One region of the Chryseobacterium sp. IT-36CA2 genome, then DNA from elsewhere that is predicted to be linked to it. Evidence: riboswitches for the same ligand, from Rfam matches in the RefSeq annotation. Region 1 holds a riboswitch; each other region holds the start of a gene.

What was found. Region 1 has a riboswitch for cobalamin ahead of ACM6F9_RS12180 (TonB-dependent receptor plug domain-containing protein). Riboswitches for the same ligand answer to the same signal wherever they lie in the genome.
Region 2: another riboswitch for cobalamin. It lies ahead of ACM6F9_RS05480 (acyl-CoA thioesterase); the one in region 1 lies ahead of ACM6F9_RS12180 (TonB-dependent receptor plug domain-containing protein).
Region 3: another riboswitch for cobalamin. It lies ahead of ACM6F9_RS04780 (TonB-dependent receptor plug domain-containing protein); the one in region 1 lies ahead of ACM6F9_RS12180 (TonB-dependent receptor plug domain-containing protein).
Region 4: another riboswitch for cobalamin. It lies ahead of prpB (methylisocitrate lyase); the one in region 1 lies ahead of ACM6F9_RS12180 (TonB-dependent receptor plug domain-containing protein).

Annotation. Positions count from the first base shown of each region.
Region 1 covers NZ_CATKPG010000021.1:134,636-142,233, forward strand. The annotation lists gene ACM6F9_RS12165 (DUF5074 domain-containing protein) at 1-715, opposite strand, end outside; gene ACM6F9_RS12170 (cell surface protein) at 744-1,937, opposite strand; gene ACM6F9_RS12175 (YncE family protein) at 1,952-3,085, opposite strand; gene ACM6F9_RS12180 (TonB-dependent receptor plug domain-containing protein) at 3,082-5,115, opposite strand; cobalamin riboswitch at 5,224-5,408, opposite strand; gene ACM6F9_RS12185 (transporter) at 5,501-6,448, opposite strand; gene ACM6F9_RS12190 (cytochrome-c peroxidase) at 6,461-7,510, opposite strand; gene ACM6F9_RS12195 (MbnP family protein) at 7,503-7,598, opposite strand, start outside.
Region 2 covers NZ_CATKPG010000011.1:1,030,204-1,037,801, reverse strand. The annotation lists gene ACM6F9_RS05495 (endonuclease MutS2) at 1-1,255, shown strand, start outside; gene ACM6F9_RS05490 (hypothetical protein) at 1,352-2,047, opposite strand; gene ACM6F9_RS05485 (hypothetical protein) at 2,351-3,151, shown strand; cobalamin riboswitch at 3,186-3,366, shown strand; gene ACM6F9_RS05480 (acyl-CoA thioesterase) at 3,483-3,866, shown strand; gene ACM6F9_RS05475 (HD domain-containing protein) at 3,918-4,514, opposite strand; gene ACM6F9_RS05470 (XAC2610-related protein) at 4,516-5,217, opposite strand; gene ACM6F9_RS05465 (PadR family transcriptional regulator) at 5,731-6,060, shown strand; gene ACM6F9_RS05460 (PspC domain-containing protein) at 6,072-7,598, shown strand, end outside.
Region 3 covers NZ_CATKPG010000011.1:867,170-874,767, forward strand. The annotation lists gene ACM6F9_RS04765 (tetratricopeptide repeat protein) at 1-421, opposite strand, end outside; gene ACM6F9_RS04770 (helix-turn-helix domain-containing protein) at 418-2,046, opposite strand; gene ACM6F9_RS04775 (T9SS type A sorting domain-containing protein) at 2,201-3,514, shown strand; cobalamin riboswitch at 3,651-3,829, shown strand; gene ACM6F9_RS04780 (TonB-dependent receptor plug domain-containing protein) at 3,861-5,687, shown strand; gene ACM6F9_RS04785 (YncE family protein) at 5,708-6,763, shown strand; gene ACM6F9_RS04790 (CCA tRNA nucleotidyltransferase) at 6,931-7,598, opposite strand, start outside.
Region 4 covers NZ_CATKPG010000023.1:428,386-435,983, forward strand. The annotation lists gene aspA (aspartate ammonia-lyase) at 1-903, opposite strand, end outside; gene ACM6F9_RS18885 (N-acetylmuramoyl-L-alanine amidase) at 976-2,001, opposite strand; tRNA gene ACM6F9_RS18890 (tRNA-Ser) at 2,137-2,221, shown strand; tRNA gene ACM6F9_RS18895 (tRNA-Pro) at 2,236-2,310, shown strand; tRNA gene ACM6F9_RS18900 (tRNA-Arg) at 2,343-2,416, shown strand; gene ACM6F9_RS18905 (hypothetical protein) at 2,514-3,080, opposite strand; cobalamin riboswitch at 3,330-3,523, shown strand; gene prpB (methylisocitrate lyase) at 3,968-4,876, shown strand; gene prpC (2-methylcitrate synthase) at 4,863-6,017, shown strand; gene ACM6F9_RS18920 (bifunctional 2-methylcitrate dehydratase/aconitate hydratase) at 6,051-7,502, shown strand; gene ACM6F9_RS18925 (CoA-acylating methylmalonate-semialdehyde dehydrogenase) at 7,564-7,598, shown strand, end outside.

The sequences.
Region 1 (7,598 bases):
AATATCCGTTGGTAAAGTTATTGGAAGCTATATATGGAGAAACCGGAGTGATGGTAGAAGAAATAGGAGTTTGACTAAATCCTACATTAAAGTTCCAAACATCCCATGAACCATTTTCCAACATACGTGAAGAAGCTCCAACACTAGAATATCCAAAATCAGCATCAGCAGGGTTTTTTACCCAATACGACCAATATCCATTTACAGTCCACCCAGACTGCCAGTGATCGTTGGCAGCATCTACAATGGTATAGCTGTCAAAATCATAAGCTGTTGTATTGACAAAGCCATTTACCGGATATAATGGATAAGTGGTGTTTCCACTTTTAATCAGGGCATTGGTATTCTGTCCGTTTAGGTCAAAACCAATTCCACCTACAGCTGATCCAAACTGAGTTCCCTGATACAGCAATGCGTATAATCTGTGATCTGCTTTAGCAATAGCTTTCAGCATATCTTCTCCAGTGGCATTTCCGTCCCATTTGAAGCCCCAAACCATGGCATCAGGATTTTTGCTGTCATTCCATTGTACTACAAAAGCAGCCTGATTGGCTCCTGATCCTACCCAATACTGAATATCAGAAAAACTGATGGTAGTGGTATTAAGCTGGCTGATCCCTGAAATATCATTTCTGGGTACACCTTGAACTTTTATCTGTGCATTTGATAAACCTGCAAACAGAAAAAGCATGATAAAAAGATAAAACTTTTTCATTTTTTATTAATTTAAATAGATTGTATTATTATTTGAAATGTAAATCGTAAGCTCCTGCCACTTCAGTAGAAACTTCACCCAGCCAGCCAGCTTCCTGATTGACTCCTGTATATATTTTCATAAAATCGACTCCGGGAAGTTTCACATATTTTCCGCTTCTGTCTACCGCCCATGAAATATCAATGTTGGAGGCTGCATCCGTATTCGGAGCATTATCTGCATATCCAAACTCGTAGGATTTTCCTACCCAATAGGATCCGTCTCCGCTCTGATCGAAGAAATTATTAGCCAGTCTGGTTCCTGAAAAGCTGTATGATGGATCTGTAAACCATAAAGGATAATAGCTTTGTACATGGAAAGTATTTTTTGTTTTAAATCCCTGATTTCCCAGATTATCGTTCCATTTGATATATTCTACATCGGTCTGCCAGAATTCAGTTCCGGCTACTGGTGTTTTATTTTCGTTTGGTTTATAATAAGTAATGCTGTAATCTTTTACAGTGGTATTTTTGAAATATTCACTGCCTGCAATTTCGTACCATTCATCATTATCGGGTTTTCCGTTTTTGTTTCGGTCGTAGGCCACCATAATAATTCCCGGCTCACAAGATCCAGAGCGCTGATCAGCAGCATCATTTCCAAAGAATGCATTTCCCAGTACTTTAAAATCACGCCCATTCAGATTGGGAATAGTATGATCAAAACCGAAAACGACGTATCCGCCATATCCTCCAAGACTGATCATGGTAGAATTACCTCCTACTAATGATTCGTTGGCTTTCTGAAGCATGTTTGCAGCTGTATTTCCTGGTAAATATTCCGGGATTTCGTTCATGAACTGCCCTACAGCAGGACGAAACTCCAGTACTTTGGAAATATATTTACTGTAAGGCGTTTTTTCTTTGGTAACGATTATTTTGGAATGAAAAACCTGTTCGTTTCCTTTATTATTAATCTTTAAAGTCAAAGGATAAGCATCTGCTTTTGGGCTGATAAATTCAAGTTCTGAATTTTGAGAAATGATGGAATCATTAATACTCCATACCACCGATCCTGATGCATGGGTAGGAATACTCAACACTTTGAAACGCTCAATGGAATAGGAATCATCCAGACCGTTGAATGTAAATTCATCTTCATCATCATGTTTACAGGCTATCACTCCAACGAGGAAGCATGATAAAAATCCGATTTTTAAATAAGTAAAGGTATTTCTGTTCATTTCTTAAATTTTGGTTATTTGTATAAAAAAGCAAAGTGGGCAGGGATATTTCCGCCTTCCGTTTTCCATTTAAAGTGTCCGTTTTTATCAAAGCAATACACAAATCCCATGGATACGTAATTCCTGGCATCTGTCATATAGATATCTTCTGTGATGGGGTTTACTGTTATACCGTAAGGGGTTTTAATGGCATCCTCATATTCTTTATCAAAAATTCTGTTGGCAATGATCTGTTCTGTTTTCACATCAATGATTCCAAAACTTTTTTTATAGCTATGGGTGTTGTAATTGAATTCATTTCCATAGAAATAGAGTTTATCGTTCACGATAGTCATTTCGCTCACAGCGAGATGGAAATCTTTCTTGACGATCCCTGTTGCTGCATCTATCAAATACAAACTGGAAGGAACGTTATAATAATCTCCTCTTGAGGTTACATAAAGGTCTCCGTAATTGTCTTTTTTAAGGTGATGAAGATTAATGGCAACATTTAATTTCTGGATTTCAGTAAAGGTGCTCAGGTCAATTACGGAAACCGTATTGTCATAATCAGGGGCTTTATATCCTCCGGAATTGGCAACAAATAATTTATTTCCTACAATTTCAATTTCTTCAGGTTGATATCCTACTGTTACTTCACGCTGGATGGAAAGAGAAGTGGTATCAATTTCCACTACTTTTCCCTTGGGTGCTTTTGGATTAATATCTACCGGTCCGGCATAGCTGCTGGCATACGCTTTCCCGTCTTTGAAGGCAAGATATCTGCAGTTTTGCAACGGAATAGAAGTAATACGTTTAGCTGTTTTGGCATCCAGCACTTCAATTTTATTGGAAACATTGACAACAATGTAAAGTTTGCTGCCATAGACTTTAATATCATTTCCTACATCTCCCAGTTCTTTTACCACATTCGGGTTAATTTCTGCGTAGATATTCCGGTAATAGGTTCCTTTGGTATAATCAAAAAAATCCAGTGTACATTTATTGCTTCCCATATTTCCTTCATTCAGCATATAAAAACCTTTTATGGCTGTATTTTCTGAAGGAAATCCTTCTACCACTTCCTGACGAACGATAATATCATCTGTACGGCATGAAGTAAGAAAAGCTAATACAATAAATAAAAAATAAAAGTTTAGTTTTCTCATAGGGTGAAGTTTAGAATAAGTTTAAAGTTTCTTCCGGGCATCGGATAATTGATGACCACATCATAGTATTGGTTGAAAATATTATTCATCTCAAGGCTTACTTTAAATTGATGATTCGCCCAGTTGAATTTTTTCTGAACAGACAGATCATGTGTATACCAGGGCTGTACATAATTGTATTGAATATTATCCTGATTCACGTCATATCTTTCTCCCACATACATAGCACTGTAATTGAAACTCCAGTCTTTATAATCTGCCATCAGGCTGAATGAGCCGCTATGCCATGGTGTATAAGGAATCTGATTGCGGTAGAAAGTATCTTCCGGGTCACTCATATCTCTTGCACTTTGGTACGTATAAGAAAGTAATGGTCTTAGCTTTACTTGCCCAAGCTGCATTTCAGTCTGAAGATTTACATCAGCTCCGATGATTTCAACCATCCCAAGGTTCATCATCAACCAGCGGAACATACTTCCGTTAGGTGCAGCTACAATTTTATCCTGAACTTTGTTGTAGTAGCCGTCTACTTTAGCATAAAAGGATTTAAAGAAGTGGTTGTTGTAATTCTTCTGATAGGTAAATCCTAAGTCGTATTGATTGGTGAATTCCGGTTTCAGGTAGGTATTTCCAATATTAGTATAATACAAATCATTAAAGGTTGGAAGTCGGAAAATTCTTTTATAAAAAGCCCTTAGAGTAAGCTCTGGGATTATCTCCGGCTGATAGCTCATAAATACAGCAGGAGTCCACTCTCTGGCATCTCCCGGTCTTTTGTTTTTTCTTACTTCTTCAAATGTAAAAGTTCCTAAAAGGCTTCCCAGAATTTTGAACCTGTTCCATTGATAGGTTGTTGCCAATGCTACCAATGTTGTGTAACGGGTAGGATAAGAAAAATTATCGAGATTGGCGTCCAGATTATTATACTGAAAATCCCCACTCAGACTGACATCCCAATTGGGCGTAATAGAATAGATATTGGACGAGGAAAGATAAAGCTCTCTTTGAATATAGGTATTATCGGTGCGAATAATAGACTGCGAGCGAACCGTATCCATGAAATGGGTATAATCGTAAGCGAATTTTGCTTTCAGTTGTGTTTCAAATTTCGGGAACAGTTTCTTTCTCAGATTGGCCTGTACAAAATAATTCTCATCGGAAAGTCTCGCTCCTCTTCCTCCAAAACGCCCGTTGACAATTGGCGCCGGCATTCCGCGGTCTGAAATATATCCGTATCCTCTGATATTCCAGCTTCCGTTATTTAAAGTTCCATTTAAAGAAGTTTCAAAACGCTTTGCTTTGATGTCTGAATCCTGTCTCTTCGCAATGGTATCATAAGCCTGCTGCCCGTCTGGGTATTTCTTTGCATATCGAAATCTGTAAATTCCGTCACTCTGCATAAATTCTCCACTGAAGCTGGCAGAAATCCTGTCTGAAATCTTCTGTTCTAATCGGAATGACGGATTGAAAAGATCAATAGAAGCACTTTTTGCTCTTATTACAAGATTCGTTTTTCTATTTCCTTTAAATACCGGAGTTTTAGGCTGTAAATAAATAGATCCCGAAGACCCGAAGTCTTTCGCCGGCTGGAAGATTTCACTTTTCTGACCGTTATATAATGATATTTCTTCCAGATCATCCAAAGAATATCTCCCTAAATCTACCAATCCGTTTTGAGCATTCCCCAATTGAATTCCATCATAGAAAACACCTACATGCTGGCTTCCCATACTTCGGATATTAATGGTTTTCAAGCCACCCAATCCTCCATAGTCTTTGATCTGGACTCCTGAAAAATATCGTAAAGCATCTGCAACAGATTGACTGTTCAGTCTTTCCAGCTGCTCGCCCTGTAAGGTTTGTGCAGGAAGGATTTCTTTAAAATTCTTTTTATAAAGATTGATTCCTTTAATGGTCTCTTCCTGTAAACTGTCTTTTTTCTTAGTTTGAGAAGACAAAAGTTGGGATGTGATCACCAGTATGATGAAAACAGCTTTTTGAATTGCCGAAGTAGTTAGTTTTGCCGCCATTAGCTCATTTAGTATCATGAAGACGCTAATGGATGTAAGAATACAACGACAAAGCACAGCTGTCACTGCACAGAATCATTGATGTCCTAAGCTTTATTCCACGAAAGCGTCAAACGATTATTTTCTGGCAGGTCTTCTGACTTACTCCATTTTTGAAATCCTTCCCATTAAAAACAGTGGATATATTCTTCAAAAACTTTGGTGCGGAGCTTACAGCAGCGGGTCTGTTCCGGATTTTCACCGGATTCCCTTTTAAGAGCTTTTTAGGGCTCACCAAATTTCGGCAAAGATAAATAATTATTCCTAATCCCCAATTAAAATCATGATTCATAAACAATTAAAGCTCCCGAAGGAGCTTTAACCTAATTTTATAAGGGGTTTGCCTTTAAATTCCAATATTCAGAAAAATACTGAATCTCGATTTGGCTTCAATATCTCCTCCCGCCAGATGCGTGTACATAGGAAGCATGATCTCACTTCCCAAACTGAGCTTTTTATAAGAAGCTTCAAATCCCAATTTCCCGTACAAAGCACTTCCAGCTGTATTGGGAAGGGCTTCATCAAACTGTTTGTTCTGAGCATAAACTTCTCCCTGAACTCCCGTTTTTACAGAAAAAATGGATTTTTCATTTCCTGCAACCTGATAAAATCCTGTTGCAGCATAGTTCCACTGGTTTCCGAAACGATAGTTTTTCTTATTTTCAGTTTTGATCGTATAGTCTGTATTAACCAATATGGCCACTTTATTTTTCTGAAATTTATAATTCAAAGCAGCTTGGTAATCCCAGCTTCCGGTTCCCAGCTGAAAACTAGGATTAACACCCGATACTCCTTTTTCATCAAATTTCCCCAGCGGTATTTTCACTCCCAAACCTCCGCTCAAGTGGTGAAAATTATCTTTAGAACTCATCAGTTGGTAAATTCCCATCAGGTTCAAATCCCCTATTCCATTGATTTTGATATCTCCCTGCATAGTTTTCTTTTCATGGAAATGGAATGGTAAACTTGCGTAAACACTCAGTTTTTTGGTCAATGGAATCTTCCCCCAAAGCTGCAACGTATTAAAATACTGATCCTGTGTAAGGTCTTTTACAAATAAATTTTCTTTGGCTTTATAATGCTGGGCAAAGTATTTGATTCCTACAAACTGTGGATTCAGTAAAGATTCAAAGCCAGAAGATCCGTTTCCTGCCGCACAGCCACAGGCATCACAATCATCATCAAAATCGAATTTGCTAAAGCTGTTCTGAGCAATATACATGCTGTCTCTAACTACATTTGCCTGGTTCAGGCTAAATACCATCAAACTTAGTATCACTATAATCTTCTTCATGTTTTCTATAAATTATTCTGCAAATTTTGGATTGGATATAAAACTTTTATCAGACAGGGTTTTCAAGAATGCAATAATCGACTGTTTTTCCTGGCTGTTCATGGCAATTCCCGTATGGCCATTCTGCTTCAGCTGAGGATCAAGATTGGTATTATCTTCTACCTGATCCGAATAGAAATTGAGCACAGCGTCTAATGTGTAAAACCTTCCGTCATGCATATAAGGTGCTGTATATTCTATGTTTCGCAAACTTGGAACACGGAATTTCATCCAATCAACCTGATTAAGGGAAACCCTGTAACGTCCGGCATCTTTGAATTCCGTATTGTAATACATTCCCGTATTTCTGAAGCTCTCATCCGTAAACAATTCTCCGCTATGACAGGAGGCACATTTCTGTCCAAACAAAGTCATTCCCTGAGATTCTGTTGAAGTCAATTGTTCTTTTCCCTGTTTGAATCGGTCATATTTTGAATCTGCAGAAATTAAAGAAGCCATAAACTGAGACAATGCTTTCAGAATTCTTTCCCCGGTAATGGTTTCATCACCATAAGCATCTCTGAATAGTTTTTTATACTTCTGGTCATCTTTTATTTTCGAAATAGCTTCCGGTATGGAGCTGTCCATTTCATTCACGTCTGTAATCGGGCTGATGGGCTGTTCATTCAGATTATGGATCACTCCGTCCCACATGTATCTTTTCAAAAAAGCCATATTCTGGATAGGAGGCGCATTTCTGATTCCTATTCTATCATCAACTCCATGGCTTACTGTGTGACCATGATGGGTGAATGCATTTTCCTGAATATGACAGAAACCACATGAGATGGTATTATTTCGGGAAAGTCGGCCTTCATAGAATAATTTTCTCCCAAGTTCTACTCCATTTTTAGTTACCGGATTGATCGATTTATCAAAAGTCATCTCCGGAAAATAAGCAGGGAACTGCAGATTGTAGGCTTCGTCTTTTTCCAACGGCTGGATTACCTCATCGGAACAGGAGACAAAGCTCAGAACCAATACAAGCATAATCAGTATCGTTTTAACAAAAAAATTAATCATTGTGAACGTGGTCTACTTTAAACATTTTTGTAAGATTATTCGTAACATCTGTCAGATGCTGGTTTGAACCCATCAGCATATCATTACC
Region 2 (7,598 bases), on a different contig from region 1:
CAACACGCTGAGATTAAAAGATGCTTATCATCCTCTTTTATGGTTAAGAAATAAAATTGAGGACAAGATCATCCATCCACAGACCCTTACCTTAACGGATCATAACAGGATTATCTGTATTTCCGGTCCGAATGCCGGTGGAAAATCAATTACCCTGAAAACTGTAGGATTATTACAACTGATGATTCAGAGTGGTATCCTTGTTCCGGTTCACCCTAAGTCTGAAATGTTTTTCTTTGAAAAGATTATGACTGATATTGGTGATAACCAGTCCATTGAAAACCATTTATCAACATATTCATCAAGATTAAAGAAAATGTCCGGAATCATCCGTGAGGCTGATGCTAATACACTTTTATTGATTGATGAATTTGGTACAGGTTCTGATCCTGAGCTTGGAGGTGCCCTGGCAGAAAGTTTCATGGAGTTTTTCTATGACAAAAAGAGTTTTGCCATTATTACAACGCACTATACCAACATTAAACTGGTGATAGAACAGCTTCCCAATGCCCAGAATGCAGCAATGCTCTTCAATGAGGAAACATTGGAACCGATGTATAAACTGGAAGTAGGACAGGCAGGAAGTTCATTTACTTTTGAAGTTGCGGAAAAGAATAAAATTCCAAGATTCATTATCCATTCTGCCAAGAAAAAGGTGGAACACGATATTGTTAATCTTGATAAAACAATTGTAAAACTGCAGCAGGAGAAATATGAAGTTGAAAAATTAAAATCTGACCTTGCCGAAAGAAAAGAGTCTGTAGAAGATAAACGTGATAACCTTCAGAAACTAAATGATCAGCTTCAGCAGAAACTATTCAATTTTCAGAAACTGTATGAAGAGGAACACCGTAAACTTCAGTTTGGAAATAAGATTGAGGCATTCATCGACAGCTATACCAAAGGAAAATCCAGAAAGGATGTTGTAAAAGATTTTGTAAAGCTTCTTGAGCAGGAGAAATTCAGAAAATTAGGCAGTGATAAAGATGAAACGAAACGCCTGCAGGTTGTGAAGAGAAAAATCACTCAGCAGCTGAAAAAGGAAGAAGTGATTGAAAAAATTGCTGAAACTAATGAAAGACTGGAAGAAAAACGTAAAACCGACCGTGCTGTCTGGATGAAAGTTGGACAGCGTGTTCGTATTACCGGCAGTACCAGTGTAGGAACCATCGAAAAGATCTCCCGGAATAAGGTAATTGTCAATTACGGAACCTTCAAGACTACGATTGACGCAGAAGAATTGGAAAGAATATAAAAAAGTTGTAGTATAATATATAAATTCCCCTAAAAACGATTAACTATTTTTAGGGGAATTATTAAATTTTGAGGACACTTTTCTTTAACAGAAATATTAATTTATTTTTTCTAATGATAATCTGGCCAACCTAAAAGTTTGAGCTGATGATCCACTGTAATTATAAAGTAAACCTTTCAGTTTGATTACATCTCCAACCTTTAAGGTAAGAATTTTAGAAGAGGTTAATGTAAATTCATGATTATTTAAGCTTCCGCTTGCCAATGCCCCAATTGAAGTAAACGATGCAGGACCCTGAAGATCATCCCCTACATATACATATGTCCCAAAAAAATAGGATGACGGTATAGTTCCATCAACTTTAAGAGCAGATGTATAAGTAAGCAAATAGTCACCGCCCATCCCAGCCGGAACAACTAATGTATTACCTGATCTCCAGTTCACTAAAGTCCCCGTACCAAGGCTCATATCCAAATCTTTAAGAATATTATTTGCAGATACAGTAACCTCCTTTCCACTTAAAAGGGCACTATACCCAACAACAGTGCTCCCATTATTACCATTAGACCATACAGGAGGTTTTCCCGGGCCGCTGGAAGTAAGTATCTGGCCTTCTGTCCCAGCGCTTCCGGCTGTAGCTGCATCTCCACCTACATTTAATTCATTAACAACCTGCAATGCTCCATTGACATGGAATGTTTTTTGCGGCGTTGGAGTTTTGATCCCTACTTGGGATAATAAAATTCCAGGGATTAGTAAAATACCTGAGAAAAGTAATTTAATTATTTTCATCCGAATTGTATTGTGTTAATTATATTGTGCAAAATTAAGCTTAAAAAGAAAAAAGAAAGAAAAATAAGGATAGAACAAAATCTATATCTTAAATAAATCGTCAATTGATTGAAACAATACTAAAAATGAATTAACATTAGAATCTAGCATTCCATAATTATATGGTATTAATAAAAAACTAATACGACATGATCATCCTTTGTTAATTAAGTTTATTTTATAAACTATAAATAATCCAAAAAGATCTGCAATGTTTAATGCACAACGCATTTAATTTATATATTTGGGGATCAAAAAATTTTCATGATGACTTTCATAAACAAAGCATTCTATTTATCCGCTTTCAGTATTTTATCCATAGTCTTTGTAAAAGGCCAGAATAAAGTTCCTTTCGGAGTTGTAAAAGCGGAAGAGGGATATGCCAATGTACGTGTTCATAAGGACAACTACAGAAAAATTGTAGACAAGATCCGTATGCGTAAAGGTGATGTATTTGTTTATGTAAAACCTGCTCCCGGAGAAACAGAATGGATCTGGATCAAATATCCGGAAAAACAGGATGATGACAAACCTTTTGTACGTTATGAAACTCTTGATAAAGAAGGAATGGTCAATAAAGAACGTATTGCCTATATTGATCAGCTTCCGGCTTATACTCCTTCCAAGTCTAAAAACGGAAAATCACTTATTTTCACAGATAATTCTGATCCTAAAGTTCCTACTGCTCAAAGAAGCAAAGTAGTCATTGATATTTACCCTTCCAATGCAGGATACCGTAAAAAAGAAAAAGATGCAGAAGGAAAACTTCTTACCATTGATAAAGTAAAACCATGGGGAATTGGAAATGACCTTCCCGAAGGTATGACCGAGATCAAATCCATCAGAGTGCAGCAACCCGGAAGAGGATCTGTCTTTGTAAGAGAAGCCATCAAAAATATGTTCCAGCCTACAATGGATTTTGAGAACATTGGAGTAACCTCTCTGGATAATGACAATATTTTCCTTTACATGATCAATGGTTCAGGAGAAAATAGGTATACTACCCTTTGGACCATCAAGAAAGGAAGAGTAATCAGCCAGATTATTTACCATAATCCGGAATAAATTCATTATTTTTGCCCCCGAAAAGTTTTAACGCTTATTCATCATAGAAATTGGTTCTGCATCATTGCAGATTAAAAGGGAACCGTGTGAAAATCACGGACTGTCGCGCAACTGTAAGTAACTGTAATCTTTATCAAAGATCCACTGTGCGAGGCATGGGAAGGAGATTAAAGATGTTACAAGTCAGGAGACCTGCCTTTTTCTTAAACAAGTAACTTTCGCGATTTGAAGTTGTATTGATCTGATGGATTGTTTCAGGAATTCTCTTGGTTCCTGTCATTGTTCTGTTGTTTTAATATCGTTCTCATTTCGCTTTAATTAATAATGATATATGACTACAGAAGAAAGAATTAAAGCATCCGAAACCAGTATCTTTAAAGCGGTTTTCCCTAACACAACCAATCATTACGATACCCTTTTTGGTGGTACGGCTATGCAGCTGATGGACGAAGTAGCTTTTATTACTGCTACCCGATTCGCAAGAAAAAGAGTGGTAACAGTAAGCAGTGATAAGATCGATTTCAAAAAACCTATTCCTGCCGGAACTATTGTTGAGCTCATCGGGAAAGTTTCCTACGTAGGAAAAACCAGTATGAAAGTAAATGTAGAGATCTACACTGAGCAAATGTATTCCTACGAAAGAGAAAAAGCCATTGTAGGTGATTTTACTTTTGTAGCGATTGACGAATTCAAGAAACCAATCCAGATACTATAAATAATAAAGATTCGGGCGGCCAAAGGCCGCCCGAATCTTATTGTATGTTCATTAAAGTGATTTGATCACTTTTTCTGTTTCCAGACTTCTGTTCAGCAATACATCAAAAGCCTCTCCCATTTCATCCGATGCTCTGCTTATCGCATTTTCAAGCATATTCCGGATTTGCTTTTCTGTCACTCCTGCTTCCGTCCAGCTTTTTCCTGAAGTATGGGAATTTAAGATAAATGGCATTATTCTGTCAATTCCACACGCAAAAACAGCATCCGGTGTTTTCTCATCTTCAAACTCAAGCCATAGATTAAAAAATTCTGTACGCAAAGGTTCATCCAGTATTCCAAAGATCTTTTGAGCAGACGCCTTTTCTCTTTCAAACTTTCCTACCATTGCTTTTTCGTCAAAAATGAAAGTATCTCCGGCTTCGATCTCCACCAGATCATGAATGGAAAGCATTCTTATCACTCTTAACAAATTAATATCTTCACGATTTTTAGCATACGGATAAAGAATCTGAGCCAAAATAATAATCTGCCAGGAATGTTCCGCTGTGTTCTCTCTTCGGGAGTCATCTGCATTATAATTTCTTCTCTGGACATTTTTAAGCGCATCTACTGCCAGGATAAAATCGATCTCTTTCTGAATTTTCATCTTACTTCTTATTTCTGTTATATTGATCTGAAGGATATACTTTTGTTTTGGTAATCCATTTATTATTGATTTTTTCTTTGGTGGTTACTTTTACGAGGTCTTCAACAGTCATATCTTCTTCTTTTTCAAAGACTTTATCAAGTCCTTTATTCGGAATCACGGCATATTCTGTTGTAAAAAGATCACAGCAACCGGATTTCCCGTAGGCAATGAGGCGTTTCCGTTTGGCATCTACCTCAAAAATATCAAAGGAATCGGAAGCAAGCTCAGTAAGCTCTTTGCTCTTCACAAAAGCCATTTTTGTGCTGTTAAAAACATATACGTCATAAGAAGAGGAACTATAATTCCCCATATTCCCATTCCTTATTGCGATATCCTCTGTTCCATCAAAATTAAAGTCATCAATGACCACAGGACCGTTTTCTTTCTTTAACTGGAATATTTTCCCCTGCACTGGCTTTTCATCCTGATTCAGGTTCAGCACCAGATTGTCAGACACAAAAGTCTGTACCTTTGTATTTCTATGATCAAACAAATCTACGGTTCCTCTTCCGTTGCATTGCCCATCATAGCAATTCTCCACTTGAATAACTGCATCATAACTCTTCGATGCATTTTTAACCTCAAACTGATATTGTCCGAAACATACAGAACTCAGTAAAACAAAAGCCGGTAAATGCTTATTCTTATTGAATAAATTCATGGTAATAGTAAATGATTTAGGTGTTTTTTTCCTAACAAAAATACGAATCCTACTACCGATCTCAAAATTCAAAATTTATTTTATATACGGATAACTTCTTTAAATAAGAGAAGATCCGTTTCTGAGGAGCTGTTTCCCGCTATACGCTTATACTCCTCGCTCCCTGCCTGAATCCTTCCCGCTGTGGGGTAACCGCTGCTATCGGGGCTATTATAAAAAATGATGAATGATAATCAATGAATGATTACTTTTTGATCTCAATTTCTTTAAATTTTAAATAAAATTGAAATGTTTTTTAGACCATTTTCATCAAAATTCATTTTTAATAAAATTTCTAATAAAAATTATTACACTGATTAACAACTACTTATACTATTTATTTTAAAAATTTCACTACTTTGTATTGCATAATACCATTTAATTTACATATCTTTGTAATGTAAAATTAGAATAGGCTCAGCTAGCTAGGAGCATTTTTCTAAGAATATAACTAATTAACAAAACTTATCAAAGATGAATACCGAAAATACCAAAGCGCAAATGCGAAAAGGAATTCTGGAATTCTGTATTCTAAGTCTCATCAATAACCGCGAAATGTATGTTTCCGATCTTATTGACGAACTGAAAAAAGGAAAACTGGATGTAGTGGAAGGGACCCTCTACCCTCTTCTTACAAGACTTAAAAATGGAGAGTTTCTCTCTTACAGATGGGAAGAATCTACAGGAGGACCACCCAGAAAATATTACCAGATCACAGAAAAAGGAAAACTTTTCCTGGATGAACTTCTCAATACATGGAATGAACTGACAGCCTCAGTAAACCAAATCACCCAACAAAATTAAAAAACAAAGCTATGAACAAGACACTCTCAATAGGACTCGCAGGTTTTTCTTTTACCATAGAAGAACACGCATATATAAAGCTCAGCGATTACCTGAATGCTCTGAGAAGCTCTCTGGATGCTTCTGAGGCTGATGAAGTAATGCATGACATAGAAATAAGAATGGTGGAGATTTTCAAAGATTCTTTAGGAAAACGTGAAGTGATCAACGATACCGATGTAGAAAAGGTAATCGCACAGATCGGAAGCCCTGAAAAAATTGAAGAACAGGAAGAAGCTTATTTTTCTGAAAAAACATCAACAAGAAATAACAATTCAGGAACGAACTATACCGATAAAAAACAATTATTCCGTGATCCGGAAAAACAAAAAGTAGCAGGGGTCTGCGCAGGGTTAGCTCAATACGTAGGAATGGATATTACTACCATGAGAGCAATCTGGCTGGGAATTTTCATATTAGGAATTTTCACAGCAGCGATCTCTTCTTCATTAATCGGTCTTTTATATGTAATTCTTTGGATCGTACTTCCAAAAGCTGAAACAGCGGCAGATTTCCTGAAAATGCAGGGAAAGCCTATGAACTTCGACAATCTTAAGAATGAGTCTAATAAATTGGTACAATTTGCCAATGAATCTACTCAGAGGGTCGGAGAAATCTATAACGAAAACAAACCTTACATCAACAACGCAGGAAGCGGAGTTTGGAATATATTCAAATATATTATTGGAGGGTTCTTCGTATTGATGGCTGTAGGAAGCATTATCGGAGTATTTGTATTATTCGGTCTTTTCGCAATGGATACAGATTTCCCGGGAGCTAATGAAATCAGATTCTATATGGATGATCAGGGTCTTGACAAAGTACTGGCAGCCATGATGGTCATAGGAAGCTTAATTCCGGCAATCCTTTTCAGTTTATTAAGCATCAAGATTTTCTCTCCAAAAACAAAACTGAGAAATATCGGATGGGTAATCGGAGGTTTATTCCTTCTTCTGATCGGATTGGGAACTTATTTCGGAATCAGCATGGCTAAGAAAGACATGATCTACAGAGGAAGCAAAGAAGATGTAGAGAATGTTGCCATCAACACTCCTTCAGATACAGTGTATGTGGATGTAAAACAGATCAACATTCCTCAGAATTTCAAAGGTTACAACAATGATATTTATTCTGATAAAAGAACAGTTTACGAAGAAGACTATATTTCTGTAGATGTAACCAGAAAGCCAGATATTAAAACACCTTATCTGATCATTAAAAAAGAAGGAAAAGGATATAATTTCCCTATCCAGATGACGGTTCCTGTAGAAATTGTGAACAACAAAGTATTGCTTCCAAACTACATCAAGTATCCATATGAGCACAGGTTCAGAGATTACAGCCTTAATTATGAGCTTGTAATTCCGCAAAAAGCAGTTGTTTTATCCTTGAATAAAGATCGTATTCACATGGATGGGGACTTAGACGGAGATGGTATTGATGATGATGATCAGGATAGAGATGAAGACCACAACAATGTTAGAATTGAAAAAAATAAA
Region 3 (7,598 bases), on a different contig from region 1:
CAGGGTTCTTTTCCGGAATTTTTTCGATATACTGATCTGCTTCATTCAGCGTTTCAAGGCATTTGCTGAAAAGTTCCATTTGCTGATACTGAATAGCGACTGAGATAAGAACTCCTGCCTGACTTTTTGGGTCATTGGTTTTCTGAGAAAGTTCTTTTGCTTTTAAAATATATTTTAAAGATCTATCAAAATTTCTTTTAGCAATATTGGCCGTTGAAAGAAGCATGTAGAGACTAATAGAGGTCTTGATATCAGGAGATTTCTTTAATAACTGTTCTCCAATTTTAATGGTGTTATCAGGGTTATCATAAATTTCAAGTTTAGCCTTTTTTATTAAGACGCTGTCTGGCACCTTTTGTGCTTTCGTGAAAGTAATACAACAAAACAGGAATAAGAGGGTTATTTTAAAAAACGGTTTCATATAGCTTTGGTTTTACTGATTTCCTGAATATAAACATTGGGAGACATTCCGGTAACAGATTTGAAAACGGTGGTAAAAGCACTGTGTGACGAAAATCCTGAATATTCCGCAAGATAGCTTACCTTATAATTAAGAAAAGCTGCATCATTTCTTAAGAGCTGTACAATATGATTAATCCTGAGTTTATTAATATCTCCGTTAAAATTTTTCTCCTTATTGTTGATGACTTCCGAAAGGTATCTTGTATTGATTTCCATTTGAGAAGAAAGCAGAGATAAAGACATATTTTTATTTAAGTATCCGTCAGATTTTTCAAATTCCTCAAGCTTTTGGAGAATTTCATCCTCTTTTTCCTTTGAAATTTTCGCAGATCCGGAATCTTTTGCTACTGCAGGCGTTTTGTTTAGGATAACCGGTTGAGGTTTCTGGATGATTTGCTTTTTAAAGAAATCAAACTGTTTTTTTAAGTCTTTATTTTTGCTTTTAATGAATAAAAAATAAGTAAACAAGGCAATAATAATGAATGATAAAACGAATATTAAAGACGAAGAAGATCTTAGAAGTATATGTTTTTGAAATTCTATATTCTTATTCTGGTTGCTTTCAACAAGTTTTATAAGATATCGTATTCCTTCTTTGGAACTTGAATCCGTTTTTGCCTTTAAATCATTGTAAAGTTTATTATACTGATGGTATTTTGTATCATTATGAATCGCGTAATAGTTGTGGGAAAGTGACTCGTAAATTTTAATTTTTAAATTGTTAAAAGGCAGGTTTTCAATTAATGCAAGTCTGGTTTCCAGCTTTTCAATGGCTGTTGTATAATCCTGTTTCAGAAAATAATATTGGGAAAGATTTTCGTAAGCCAATCCTAGCAGAAAGGGTTTGCTTTTCTGATGTTCAAGATCTGAAATAATACTGTCTATAAGTGTTTTATATTCCGTTAGTTTATTTTGTTTCAGCAGATAAGAAGCCTGGAAAATTTTGTTTTCTATTTTTAAAATTTTGTTCTCTTCATTATGATCGCTGAGGTATTGATTGCTTTTATCCAGATTTTGTAAAGCCATAGGATAGTCCCTGTTGATTCCTGAGTTTAATGCCTGAAGCTGGTACAACTTTGCCGTGGTGATTCTCAGAGCCGGATCAGTGCTTTTAAGAAGTTTCTGATCAGATAAAAGATGACTGATAATCCTTTTTGACTGATTGTATAAACCCAGATTTTGATATTGATCCGCAAGATTATAACCACTGAAAATCTGCATGAAATAAGAAAGTCCGTTTTTTTGATCAGTATCTTCATTTTGAGCAAAAATGTTCACTGATTGTACATAATCGCCCTTCATAGCATATGCTTGTGAAATAATGTTTTGGAGAACAATTTTATGTTCCGTATTCTGATCACTCACGAGAATTCCCTGAGTATAACTTATACATTCATCTGAGTTCTGATAGAGTTTAAGAAAAGCCTTATCGACTAAAATAGTAAAGTCCGGACCAGACTGTCCACTGATAAAAAGAGAGCTGAAAATGAAAACAAACAGTAGGATTCTTCTGTTGTTGTGAAATAATTGATGAGTAAATAATTTGTTTTTTGTGTTTTTTTGAATAATTCCGGTAAAATCCATATTCAAAAAGTTTATTCTTATGTTGTTGTTTATTAGTGTTTTAAAAATTAAATTCTTTTGAAATTCACGAATTATGAAAGTCTATTTCTTTTAGAAGGGTGAATATTGTATTAATATTGTTTTCACCAATTCGAAAGCCTAAATATAATAAAATATGAAAAATTTTTACAGAATGTCAATGAAAATATTGACCGCTTGTTTTTTCCTGAATTTTAGTATTGCGGAAGCTCAGCTTACTGTAATAGGTTTAGGAAATTATAATGTAGGAGCAGTTTCGGATAATGGAGTGGTAAGTATGCATACAAGTGCCGGAGGAGTCTACAAATGGGATACTGCCGGGGGACTTGTACAGATAGGTTCAATATCAAACGGATATCCGGCTGCGGGAAGAACTATTGTTTCCAATGACGGAACTAAAATCTCGTCTTCCATTACCAATGCGGCCACGGGATTCAATGAAATATCAACTTATGATGTAGCGAGTTCTACCTGGGTAAACAGAGGAGGGCTTGTTCCCACCGGATGGGACGGAAGTGTAAGCTCTACCTGGGGAATGACTACAAACGGAAATACCATTGTAGGTCTGGGTTTTCTTACCGCAGCAAATGCACACGCTGTAAAATGGGATGAGGCAAACGGAATGGTAGATTTGGGAAGTATGGTTCCTGGACGCAGCTCAAGAGCCAATGCCATCAATGCAGCGGGAACGGTGATTGTTGGGTGGCAGGATGAACCAACAGGTACCAGAAGCGGTGCAAAATGGCAGGATGGGGTAGAAAGCTTTATTACTGATAATAACGGAAATAATGTAGGCGAAGCAGGTGGAATTTCTGCAGACGGGAATACCATTATAGGGTCAGCAAACCCTAATCCCTATGTATGGAATGCTGTAAGCGGACTTACTTATATAACACATCCTAATGCCTCATTCAGTTTCAAAGGAGGGGCAACAGGGATTTCGGCTGATGGGAAAGTGGTAATTGGATTTTACAGAGCATTTGGAGCACCTCCTATGTCGGGAGAAGGCTTTATCTGGACTTCATCTACCGGAAGGATCAATCTGAATGATTATGCCGTATCCTTAGGAATTGCAACCAATGGAGTAACGATGGGACTTCCTTTGGCCATTTCACAGGACGGAAAGAAAATTGCCGGAACAGGGACGAATGCTTCAGGGCAGATGATCGCTTTCTATCTGGATATTACAGCGTTTTTATCAGTGAACGATACTGTAAAAGAGAAAAACAGCATAGGTATTTATCCTAATCCGACAGCTGATATGCTTTATTTTAAAGGAAAAGGAAGAATAGAGAAAGCTGAAATTTATAATTTGGTTGGACAAAGGGTGAAAACATTCAATACTGTTGAAGGGCAGATTGATGTTTCATCCTTGTCAAAAGGAGACTATATTCTTAGATATTCTTTGAAGGAAGGAAAACAGGAAAGCTATAAGTTTATAAAAAAATAACATATATAAATAGTAAAGTAGTGGGATGAATGGCCGTTTTCAATATTGAAAGCGGCTGTTCTTTTTTATTTACTGAATTAAAAAGATAGGTTTTTTTAAGCGTAGGGTGGTTTTTTGGCGAATACATATAAAAAACTATCTTTGCAAAAATTTTGGTTTCCAGTATTTTGGAATGAAAAGGGAATCGGGTGTAACTCCCGGACTGTCCCCGCAACTGTAAATCGCAACAAAAGTTTCTGCAAAAAGCCACTGTCTTAAAACGGGAAGGAGCAGAATGCGAAAGTCAGGAGACCTGCCAGAATTATAATTAAAAAACATATTGCTTTCGGAGGAAAAGTAAAAAAGTATGGATATAAAAAGATCTTTAGTACTGCTTTTTTCATCATATGGCTGTTTTCTTTTTGGACAAGAGAAAGCCATAGATACTATTTATGTCTTCGACAACCAGATGAATAGGGTGAAGCTTTTTCATCCTGTAAAAACAATTTCGGCAGAAGATGCTGAGAAAAACTCCAGTAACCTTTCCGAACTCCTGAGATTTCAGTCGCAGGTTTTTATCAAAGAAAATGGCCGTGGTGCTGTTTCTTCACCATCTTTCAGAGGAACTACCGCACAGCAGACCGCTTTTGTATGGAACGGAATTAATATCAATTCCAACTTTTTGGGACAGGGAGATATCAATAATATTGCTTTGTTTGGCTACGATCAGATCGGAATAAAAGCCGGCGGAGGAAGTGTAATATACGGAAGTGGTGCTATCGGAGGAAGTATCCACCTGAATAATACCCTTGATTTTAATAAAGGGTTCCATGGTTCCTTATTTTCAGAAGTCGCTTCTTTTAATACCTATAATAATTTTATAAAAGGTTCTTACAGCAATGATAAGTTCAGTTTTAAAGCTTCCGGAAATTATTCTGTAAGTGAAAATAATTATAAGGTAAGTGATCTGAATTACATCAACAGAAACGGAAATTATTACAATACAACATTCAATGTAGGAGCATCCTATAAAATAACGAATGATCATAAAATTTCGTGGCAGAGCCAGTTTTTTGATTCTTCACAGCATTATCCTGTGTATGAGGAAACGGGAACAAAAACGAAATATAAAACGCAAAGTGTAAGAAGTCTTCTTTCCTGGGACTGGAACAAAGCAAAGTTCAGCAATTCCCTTAAAGCGGCTTATACAGAGGAGAATTTTCAGTATTTCGGTTCATTAAATCTGCCTAAATCCAGTGGCGGAACAGGGAAGAATTATATTTTTAAAAATGATTTCAATTATTTCCTGAATTCAAAATGGAATTTTAATATTATCGGAGAATTTCAGATCAATAAAGGAGAAGGATACCAAAGCGGAATAGCCAGTGTCAGCAGAAATGTGGGCTCAATATCAGGATTGTTGAGGTATTTTGCGACGAAAGACCTTCGTTTTGAAGGTGGATTCAAGAAAGATTTTGTGGAAGATGTAAACTCACCGTTGATGTATTCATTCTCCGGAAAATGGAGTGCTGCAAAATGGTATGATGTAAGTGTGAATGTGTCAAAAAACTTCAGATATCCGTCCTTCAATGATATTTATTATGAACCGGGAGGAAATAAAGATTTAAGACCGGAAACTTCTACTCAGGTAGATATGACAAATGAATTCAAAGTAGGGGATTTCAGACTTACTTTGTCTCCTTATTATATGAATGTGACCGATCTTATTGTATGGCTTCCAACTGCTTTGGGCTACTGGCAGGCATTCAATGTCAATAAATCTGAATCTTACGGACTGGAATCTCAACTGTCTTTCAGCAAACAGCTGGGCAATCATAAAATCCGCGCGAATGCAGGATACTATTATGCAAAATCTATTGACAAAGAAACAAAGATGCAAAGACCTTACGTTCCTATGCACAGAGGAAATGTAAATGTAGATTATGAATATGGTTTCTTTAAGTTTTTTGCTCAGGCACTCCTGAATGGTATTACCTATACCACAAGTGATGAAAAGAGATCAGATGCTATAGATCCTTATTTTCTTTTAAATATGGGTGTTTCTGCAACTTTAGAAAAAAAATATACCTTAGGGTTTAAAGTGAATAATCTTACGGATACTTATTATAAAACAGTTTCTTTTTATCCTTTACCCAAAAGAAATTATAGCGTATACGCAGCAATAAATTTTTAAAAATTAAAATTGAATAAATTATGAAAATAACTAAACTTTTAACTGTCCTATTTGCAGTAGTGTTATTGTTTAACATTTCTTCATGTACAAGTGATTCTCAGGAATTTGAAGTCTCTCCGATCACTTATCAGAACGGATATTTTATTGCTAATGAAGGGAATTTCAACAGCCAGGGTGCTAAAGTAACATTCCTGACAAGAGATTTAAGCTTGAAACAGGACGATGTGTATGGATATAACAACAATAAAGAAATTCTGGGTGACGTTCTTCAGACTATCGGTCTTAATGGAAACAAGGCTTATCTTGTCATCAACAACTCAAATAAAATTGTTGTAGTAGACCGTTATACATTCAAAAGATTAGCTGTAATTACGGACCAGATTGATAACCCAAGAGGAATTACTTTTGCGAATGACTTTATCTATGTTGCCAACCTGAATTTCTCTACGAATGCAACAAGTGTAACGAAATATAAAGTTTCTGATAATTCATTTGTAAGCAAAATTACCATGACAGGCGGAGCTGATAAAACTGTAGAAGCAGGTGGAAATGTTTTTGTGCAGAATGCTACATCAGGATTTGGAAATATGATTACTTATATCAATACTTCTAATGATAGTAAAACTGAAATTACTGTTCCTAATGGAAAGATTAACAGTACTATTTCATACAAATCTAATGTTTATACAGTTTCTTCAACAACAGCAGATTCTTACATTTATAAGATTTCAAGCACAGGAGCTATGACGCCGGTAATTACGCTGACAGGAATTCCAAATGCTACAAACCTTCAGATTGATAACGATAAAATCTACTTCAGCTCTGGAAACAAAGTGTATACAACAGGTTTAGCTACACCTGCAATTCCTACAACCCCATTATTAACTGCTGCAGATGGTGGACCTTATTTTACTCTTTATGGATTTAACGTTATTGACGGAAGAATCTTTGCATCAGATGTTAAGCAATTTACAGCAGAAAGTGAAATGGTAATATATTCAGCATCTACAGGTAACAAAATGGGATCTGTTAAAACAGGAGGTCTTGGAGCTAACGGAACTTTCCTGAATCCATAGTAATTTATACTTCTAAAAATATAATTTTTTATTTTTTCATCATTTGTGTTTTTTTCCGGTCGGTTTCTTTTGAAGCCGGCCGGCTTTGTTTTTATACCTCTATAAAAAAGCCCGGCGGGATGGAACATCCCGCCGGGCTTTTTCTATTTTATTATTTATCTGTTGAATCAGATTGTTAATCCCAGTTTCTCAGCTTCAGCAATGACAAACTTTGTGGCTTCTTCTTTTTCATTAGGAATTTCGCCTTCCAAAATAGCTTCTTTTACTTTTTCTTTCAAAATACCAATTTCACGGCCTGGTTTAAGATTAAACATTTCCATAATCTCCTCACCGGTAATGGGTGGCTGGAAGTTTCTTACCTGATCTTTTTCTTCCACCTCTTTGATTTTTACTGCTACATATTCAAAATTTCTTTTGAATTTCTCCTGTTTTTTAGAGTTTTTGGTGGTAATATCTGCCTTGCAAAGGGTAAAAAGGTCTTCAAGGTTTTCACCGGCATCAAATAAAAGCCTTCTTAATGCAGCATCTGAAGCATCATCAGTGATCAGAGCAATGGGTCTTGATGAAAGCTTTACCATTTTCTGTACGTATTTCATGTCACTTCCCAAAGGCAGTTTTAATCTTTGGAAAAGTGTTTTTACCATTTTTGAACCCAAAAATTCGTGTCCGTGAAACGTCCATCCGGTTCCTTCCACAAACTTTTTTGTAGGTGCTTTTCCAATATCATGGAGTAGGGCAGCCCAGCGAAGCCAAAGATTATCTGTATTCACAGAAATATTATCTACAACCTCTAAAGTATGGTAAAAATTATCCTTGTGAGTTTGTCCCTCTACTT
Region 4 (7,598 bases), on a different contig from region 1:
TGATGAAAGCAATCTTAAATCGTTACAGATTTTGGATAACTTCACTGCAAGACGTTTTGTAGCTGAAGAGTAAATTACATAAGAACCTGTATCAGGCGTTGCTTCTACTAAATCTGGTGCCGAAACAATCGGAAATCCTGTAATCTGAGCTAAGTTTTTAGCACAAAGCGTAGCATACCCAACCGGAGCATTTAATCCTGTTCCGATAGCTGTTGCTCCCATATTCACTTCTACAAAAAGGTTGGCATTGTTATTCAACTTAGAAATATCTTCTTCCAACGTAGCGGCATAAGCTTCAAATTCCTGACCCAAAGTCATTGGAACGGCATCCTGAAGCTGTGTACGTCCCATTTTGATCACATCATGAAATTCCTGTCCTTTTGCACGGAAAGCAGTGATAATTCTTTCTAATTTTTCAACCAGTCCGATATTCATCTGAAGCAATCCCATTTTGATCGCTGTAGGATAAGCATCATTGGTAGACTGTGAAAGGTTGATATGATCATTAGGTGAACAGAATTCATATTCTCCTTTATTTTTTCCTAATTTCTCTAACACGATATTGGCGATCACTTCATTCGCATTCATGTTGATGGAAGTTCCTGCTCCTCCCTGAATCATATCTACCGGAAACTGGTCATGATATTTCCCTTCTACAATTTCATCACACGCTTCTGCTATTTTAAAATACAGATTTTCGTCTAGAAGTCCTAGTTCATAATTGGTTTTGGCTGCTGCTTTTTTTACAAAAGCCAATCCTTTTATGAAATCCGGATATGAAGACAAAAGCTGTCCTGAAATTTTAAAATTGTCGATAGCTCTTTGTGTCTGAACCCCATAATAAGCATCTAAAGGCACATTCAGTTCGCCTAATAGATCACTTTCTTTCCTGAAATTTTCCATTACAGATATTTTACTGTTTTTGATCGTTTAAAGATAGCAAAAACGCATCTAACCGATGCGTTTTAATTTGAATTATTTTGTTGGATATTTTTGATTTAAAGCTTGAAGTATTGCCCATGTTTCGGCATCCATAATTCCGTCATAATTCTGTGGACGGAAATGGTACTGAAATGCTTCGATTGTTTTCTTGGTAGCATCATCCCATTTTCCGCTCAAGTCTAATGCATATCCGAATTTCTGCAATCCTGTCTGTATAAGGAAGATAAAACTCGCATCATTGTATCTTGCAGTAATGTCAGCTTGTGCCGGTTCAAGATACGTTTGCTTAGCAGTTTCATCATACCACATTCCAACCTGATATTCGTCATAAAGCTTTTTCCATGGGAACATAGGTCCCGGATCCTGCTTTCTTGTAGGAGCAATATCTGAGTGAGCCAAGACATTGGTAGCCTGAATCTGATATCTTGTCACAATATCTTTAACCAAAGCGGCTACTTTTTTCACCTGATCATCACTAAAAGGAGCAAATGTTCTTTTACCCGTGGCATCTGTGGTATAACCCATATTTACAATTTCAATACCGATAGAATTATCATTAAGATTCTTATCATTTCTCCAGGCGCTTACTCCTGCGTGGTAGGCACGTTTATTTTCGTCCACCAATTGATAGATCTCATTATCTCCAGTATTATTTACAAGATAATGGGCACTCACCGCCTGCTGGGTAAGAACAGTAATTGATTTATCGTCCGGAATAGCTGTATAATGTAATATAAGATAACGCTGTCTGAAATTTTGGGCAACAGCAGGGAAATAAGTCTTCACTACTTTATATCCGGCTGGTTTTGCAGATACAATAGAACCATAACTTGCCGTATTATCATTTTTTGTAGGGTCTGCTATATTAGTAGTAAAAAAGTCTACTCCATGATCAGATACTACTTTTGGTTTTGGAGCCACCGGAGTTGTTGGTTGAACGGTCGGTTTAGCCTGTGTTACCGGGGTTTTCGGTTTGTAAATATTTTTTTTTACATTTTGTTGGGAAGTACAGGAAAAAACGAATGTGCTTAATCCGATGATATATAATGTCTTACGCATCAGTTTGGTTTTTGGATGATTTATTACCTCAAAAATACACAAAATTTTCTTGAATTTTATTTGGTAAATAAAGAAATCTATTCTATATTTGCACTCGCAATAACGGAACAACGATCATTAAAAAATAAACAAAAAGGAGGGTTGCCAGAGTGGTTAATGGAGCAGTTTGCTAAACTGTCGACGCGAAAGTGTCGCAAGGGTTCGAATCCCTTACCCTCCGCTCATTTATATACTCGGGGCGTAGCGTAGTCCGGTCATCGCGCCTGGTTTGGGACCAGGAGGTCGCAGGTTCGAATCCTGCCGCCCCGACTGTTTTAGTAGTTTTCTCAAAACTACTCAATGGGTGCGTAGCTCAGCTGGATAGAGCATCTGCCTTCTAAGCAGACGGTCAAAGGTTCGAATCCTTTCGCGCTCACTTAAAGACTTACTATTTTTAGTAAGTCTTTTTTGTTTTTCATGGTTTTCATTGATCAAAAATAAAAATCTTAAACAGAGAAACTATTAATACAAGATTAATTATCTGTAAAGTATTGCCCAAACCATTGATCAAAACTTTCTTTATATTGAGCCTGAGCATTTTTAATCAGTAAGTCAGGTTCTTCAATTTGATTTAAACCATAATCTCCTTTCATCCACGTCAAGTATTTGTTTAAATCTTCACTCTCTTCATAATCGTCTTCCTCTTTATAAAAATAAGCCTCATCGAAATCTACTGAAATTTCAGTGTCAAAAGTGAGTAAATGTAAAAGCTGTACAATATTTTCAGCAACAATATGAACACCTCCTTCATCTCCAAAAACTACAACAGGCATTTTATGTAAAGGCTGATCCGTTCCATTATTCCAGATGGCATAGAATGAACCGGAACCATTGGCCTGAGCAAAAGGCAGCATGCTATTCAAAAAATTTTCGTCATCACTCCAGCTTTTCAATCCAGACTTACTATCGATTAAAACACCAAAACCTTGTGAATAGTTTTCAAACGAGGAAACAGTATTCTGGAAATAGATCAGTTTTTCCAGCTCTACCGGAATGTCACTCAAACCCAAGTTTTGTTTAAATTCTACAATGTCTACCATGATCAATTATATATGATTAATAAAATTTATAAAATGAAAGAAGAACAGTAAATTTATTAACTATCTTTAATTTTCCGGTTATCTTTTATATTAATTTAACAACACAATTCATCCCTTTCTCTTCTAAAATACACATCACAACTTACGCATTTTCAATAGATTACATTAAAAAAAACTATTGATTACATAAAATATCTTTTCCGTTATTATAAAATACTTATATTTACCACCAAGGAGTTCTTAAAACCTTCTTTATCAACCGAAACTGGTTACACTTAGCTGTGTATTAAAAGGGAATCGTGTGCAAATCACGAACTGTCGCGCAACTGTAAGTAACAAACAAAAAGTTTTTATCCATTGATATCCACTGTATATCTTTCATACGGGAAGGATGATAAAAACCGTTACAAGTCAGGAGACCTGCCTATTTCGTATTGACGATGCTTTCGCGATTTGAAGCTTACAGTCAGGTATGATGCGATATGGATATAGTGCGATAACTTTTTTATCAAACTGTGTTATTTTTTTGAGATGAATATGAGTGTACATTAGGTGCTTCTCATGATTTTTTAGCTCATTCGTATCCCCCTTTCCGTAATTTTTCTTTTTTCATAAAGCACCGCGAAGTTTACAGAGAACTTTTTATTGAATTTAATCAATGTAAAAAGTGATGGTGTACCAAAGCAATCTTAATTATTCGTGGAGTCACAACAGGTTTATTTTACAGACCCGGACAATCAGAATTTTTCAAAATTCTCAACATCTGCACGACTGTATGCTTTCTCAATTCATTTACCTCCTTTTCTTTTTTACTCAAAAGCTAAGTCTTAACAGATTTTCTGTTTCTTCACTAACAAACAAATTTCAACTCAACAATACATATTAAAATGATCAAAAATGAAAACTGGAAGTCCCCCGGCTTAAAATTCCGGGAGGCCATGGAAAAAGAAAATCCCCTCCAGATTGTAGGAGCCATCAATGCAAACCATGCATTATTGGCGCAGCAGGCTGGTTTTAATGCTATTTATCTTTCAGGAGGAGGTGTTGCTGCAGGGTCTTTAGGAATTCCTGATTTAGGAATCACTACTCTGGATGATGTACTCATCGATGTTCAGCGTATTACTAATATTTGTGATCTACCCCTTTTGGTAGATATTGATACAGGATTTGGGCCTTCTGCCTTTAATGTTGCCCGAACTATAAAATCATTAATTAAAGCAGGAGCAGCAGCCATTCACATTGAAGATCAGGTGGGTGCAAAACGCTGCGGACACCGTCCCGGCAAAGAAATCGTAAGCAAAGAAGAGATGGTAGACCGACTTAAAGCCGCTGCAGATGCCCGCACCGATGAAAATTTTGTGATTGGAGCAAGAACAGATGCTTTTGCGAATGAAGGTCTGGAAAAAACATTAGAAAGAGCCATTGCTTATAAAGAAGCTGGTGCAGATTTCATTTTTGCCGAAGCCGTGCCTGATTTAAGCTTTTATCAAAAATTTGTTGATGCTACTGGGATCCCTGTACTGGCTAATATCACAGAATTTGGGATGATCAAAATGTACACTGTAGAAGAATTAAAAAATGCTGGCGTAGGGCTCGTCCTCTACCCTCTTTCTGCCTTCAGAGCAGCCAATAAAGCAGCACAGAATGTATACCAGCATATCCGTAAAGACGGGACGCAAGCTAATGTGCTGGATACAATGCAGACAAGAGAAGAACTCTATCAAAGTATTGGATACCACGATTATGAACAAAAATTAGATAACCTTTTTAAACAAAATACTCATGTCAACGAATAGCGAACCAACATTTAAACCTAAAAAAAGTGTAGCTCTTTCCGGAGTAACAGCAGGTAATACCGCTCTTTGCAGTGTAGGAAAAAGTGGAAATGATCTTCATTACAGAGGTTATGATATTTTGGATCTTGCAGAGAGAGCACAATTCGAAGAAGTAGCTTACCTGCTTATCTATGGTCAGCTGCCTACTGAAGCTCAATTAAAAAATTATAAAGCAAAATTAAAATCCCTGAGAGGACTTCCCCACTCTGTAAGAAATATTTTAAAAAGTATTCCGGCAGCGGCGCATCCAATGGATGTTATGCGTTCTATGGTTTCAGCAATTGGAAGTATCCAGCCTGAAAAAGACGATCACAATGTGGCTGGGGCAAGAGATATTGCAGACAAATTACTGGCATCATTCAGTTCCGGGCTTTTATACTGGTATCACTATACGCATAATGGCAAAGAAATCAACGTAGAAACGGATGATGATACTATCGGCGGGCATTTCCTTCGTCTTTTACATGGTAAAAAAGCACCCGATTCATGGGTAAAAGCAATGGAAATATCCCTTAATCTGTATGCTGAACATGAGTTTAATGCTTCTACGTTCACCGCGCGTGTTATTGCCGGAACCTCATCAGACTTTTATTCCTGCATCACAGGAGCTATCGGTGCTTTGAGAGGTCCAAAACATGGAGGAGCCAATGAAGTGGCTTTTGAAATACAAAGCCGTTACAATTCGCCTGATGAAGCAGAAGAGGACATTAGAAAACGTATTGCTAACAAAGAAGTAATCATCGGATTTGGGCATCCTGTTTACACCATATCGGATCCACGAAACGTGGTGATAAAAAAAGTAGCCAAAGAACTTTCCGAAGAAGCAGGAGATATGCTGCTGTATAATATTGCCGAAAGACTGGAAACTGTAATGTGGGAAGAAAAGAAGATGTTCCCTAATCTGGACTGGTTCTCCGCAGTATCTTACCACCTGATGGGAGTTCCTACTTTAATGTTCACCCCATTATTTGTTATCTCAAGAGTCACAGGATGGAGCGCGCACATTATCGAACAAAGACAGGATGGAAAAATTATCCGCCCGAGTGCCAATTATACAGGTCCTGAAAATAAAGACTTTGTATCCATCGAAAATAGAAAATAAAAAATCAATTCATAATTAAATTAAAAAATAAAGATGTCATCACACATTTCAAACGAAAGACCACAACCAGATCAGGTATTAACAGATATTGCAGATTATGTATTAAACTATGAAATCAAAAACGATTTAGCCTGGAAAACAGCACACTACTGTTTATTAGACACTATCGGATGCGGATTAGAAGCACTGACTTACCCTGCATGTACCAAACTTCTAGGACCTATCGTAAAAGGTACTGTAGTTCCGAACGGGGCTAAAGTTCCGGGGACGCAATTTCAGTTAGATCCGGTGCAGGCTGCTTTCAACATTGGAGCAATTATTCGTTGGCTGGATTTCAATGACACCTGGTTAGCCGCTGAATGGGGACATCCTTCAGACAATCTGGGAGGAATTTTAGCAACAGCAGACTGGCTTTCAAGAACAAATATTGCAGAAGGAAAAGCTCCGCTAAAAATGAAACAGGTTCTGGAAGCAATGATCATAGCACATGAAATCCAGGGAGTTATCGCTTTGGAAAATTCATTCAACAAAGTAGGCCTAGACCATGTTTTATTGGTGAAACTAGCCTCCACAGCCGTTGTAGGAAAACTGATCGGTTTGACCCGTGATGAATTAATCAATGCCGTTTCATTAGCATTTGTTGACGGACAGTCTTTAAGAACCTACCGTCATGCTCCCAATGCAGGAAGCCGCAAATCATGGGCTGCAGGAGATGCTACTTCAAGAGCTGTGCGTCTTGCATTAATTGCGCAAACAGGCGAAATGGGTTATCCATCTGTACTAACGGCAAAAACATGGGGATTCTATGACGTATCTTTCAAAGGAAATGAATTCAAATTCCAGAGAGAGTATGGTTCTTATGTCATGGAAAATGTACTCTTCAAAATTTCTTTCCCTGCAGAGTTCCATTCCCAGACCGCTGTAGAAGCAGCCATGACTTTACACCATCAGCTAAAAGCATCAGGAAAATCTGCTGAAGATATCAAGAAAATAACCATCCGTACCCACGAAGCTTGTATCCGTATCATTGATAAAAAAGGCCCACTGAACAACCCTGCCGATCGTGACCACGCCATTCAGTACATGGTAGCAGTTCCTTTGATCTTCGGAAGGCTGACTGCTGCAGATTATGAAGATAATGTGGCATCAGATCCAAGAATCGACATTCTTCGTGATAAAATTGAATGTGTGGAAGATGTACAGTTCACCACAGATTATCATGATCCTGAAAAACGTTCCATTGCCAATGCTTTAACGGTAGAATTAAACGATGGAACTGTTTTGGAAGAAATCGTTGTAGAATATCCAATCGGGCACAAACGCAGAAGAGACGAAGGAATTCCTGAACTGATCAAAAAATACAAAGTAAACCTTGCCAGAATATTCCCGGAAAAACAACAGAGAATTGTATTAGAAAATTCTTTAGAATACGACACTCTTATCAATCTGGATGTCAACAAGTTTGTTGATCTTCTGGTAATATAATGTAATTAAAAAGTTGAGAGTGGAAATTCACTCTCAGCTTTTCACTCTCAATCTAAAAATCATGTCACAAAAAATAAAAATATTAATCAACGGAAA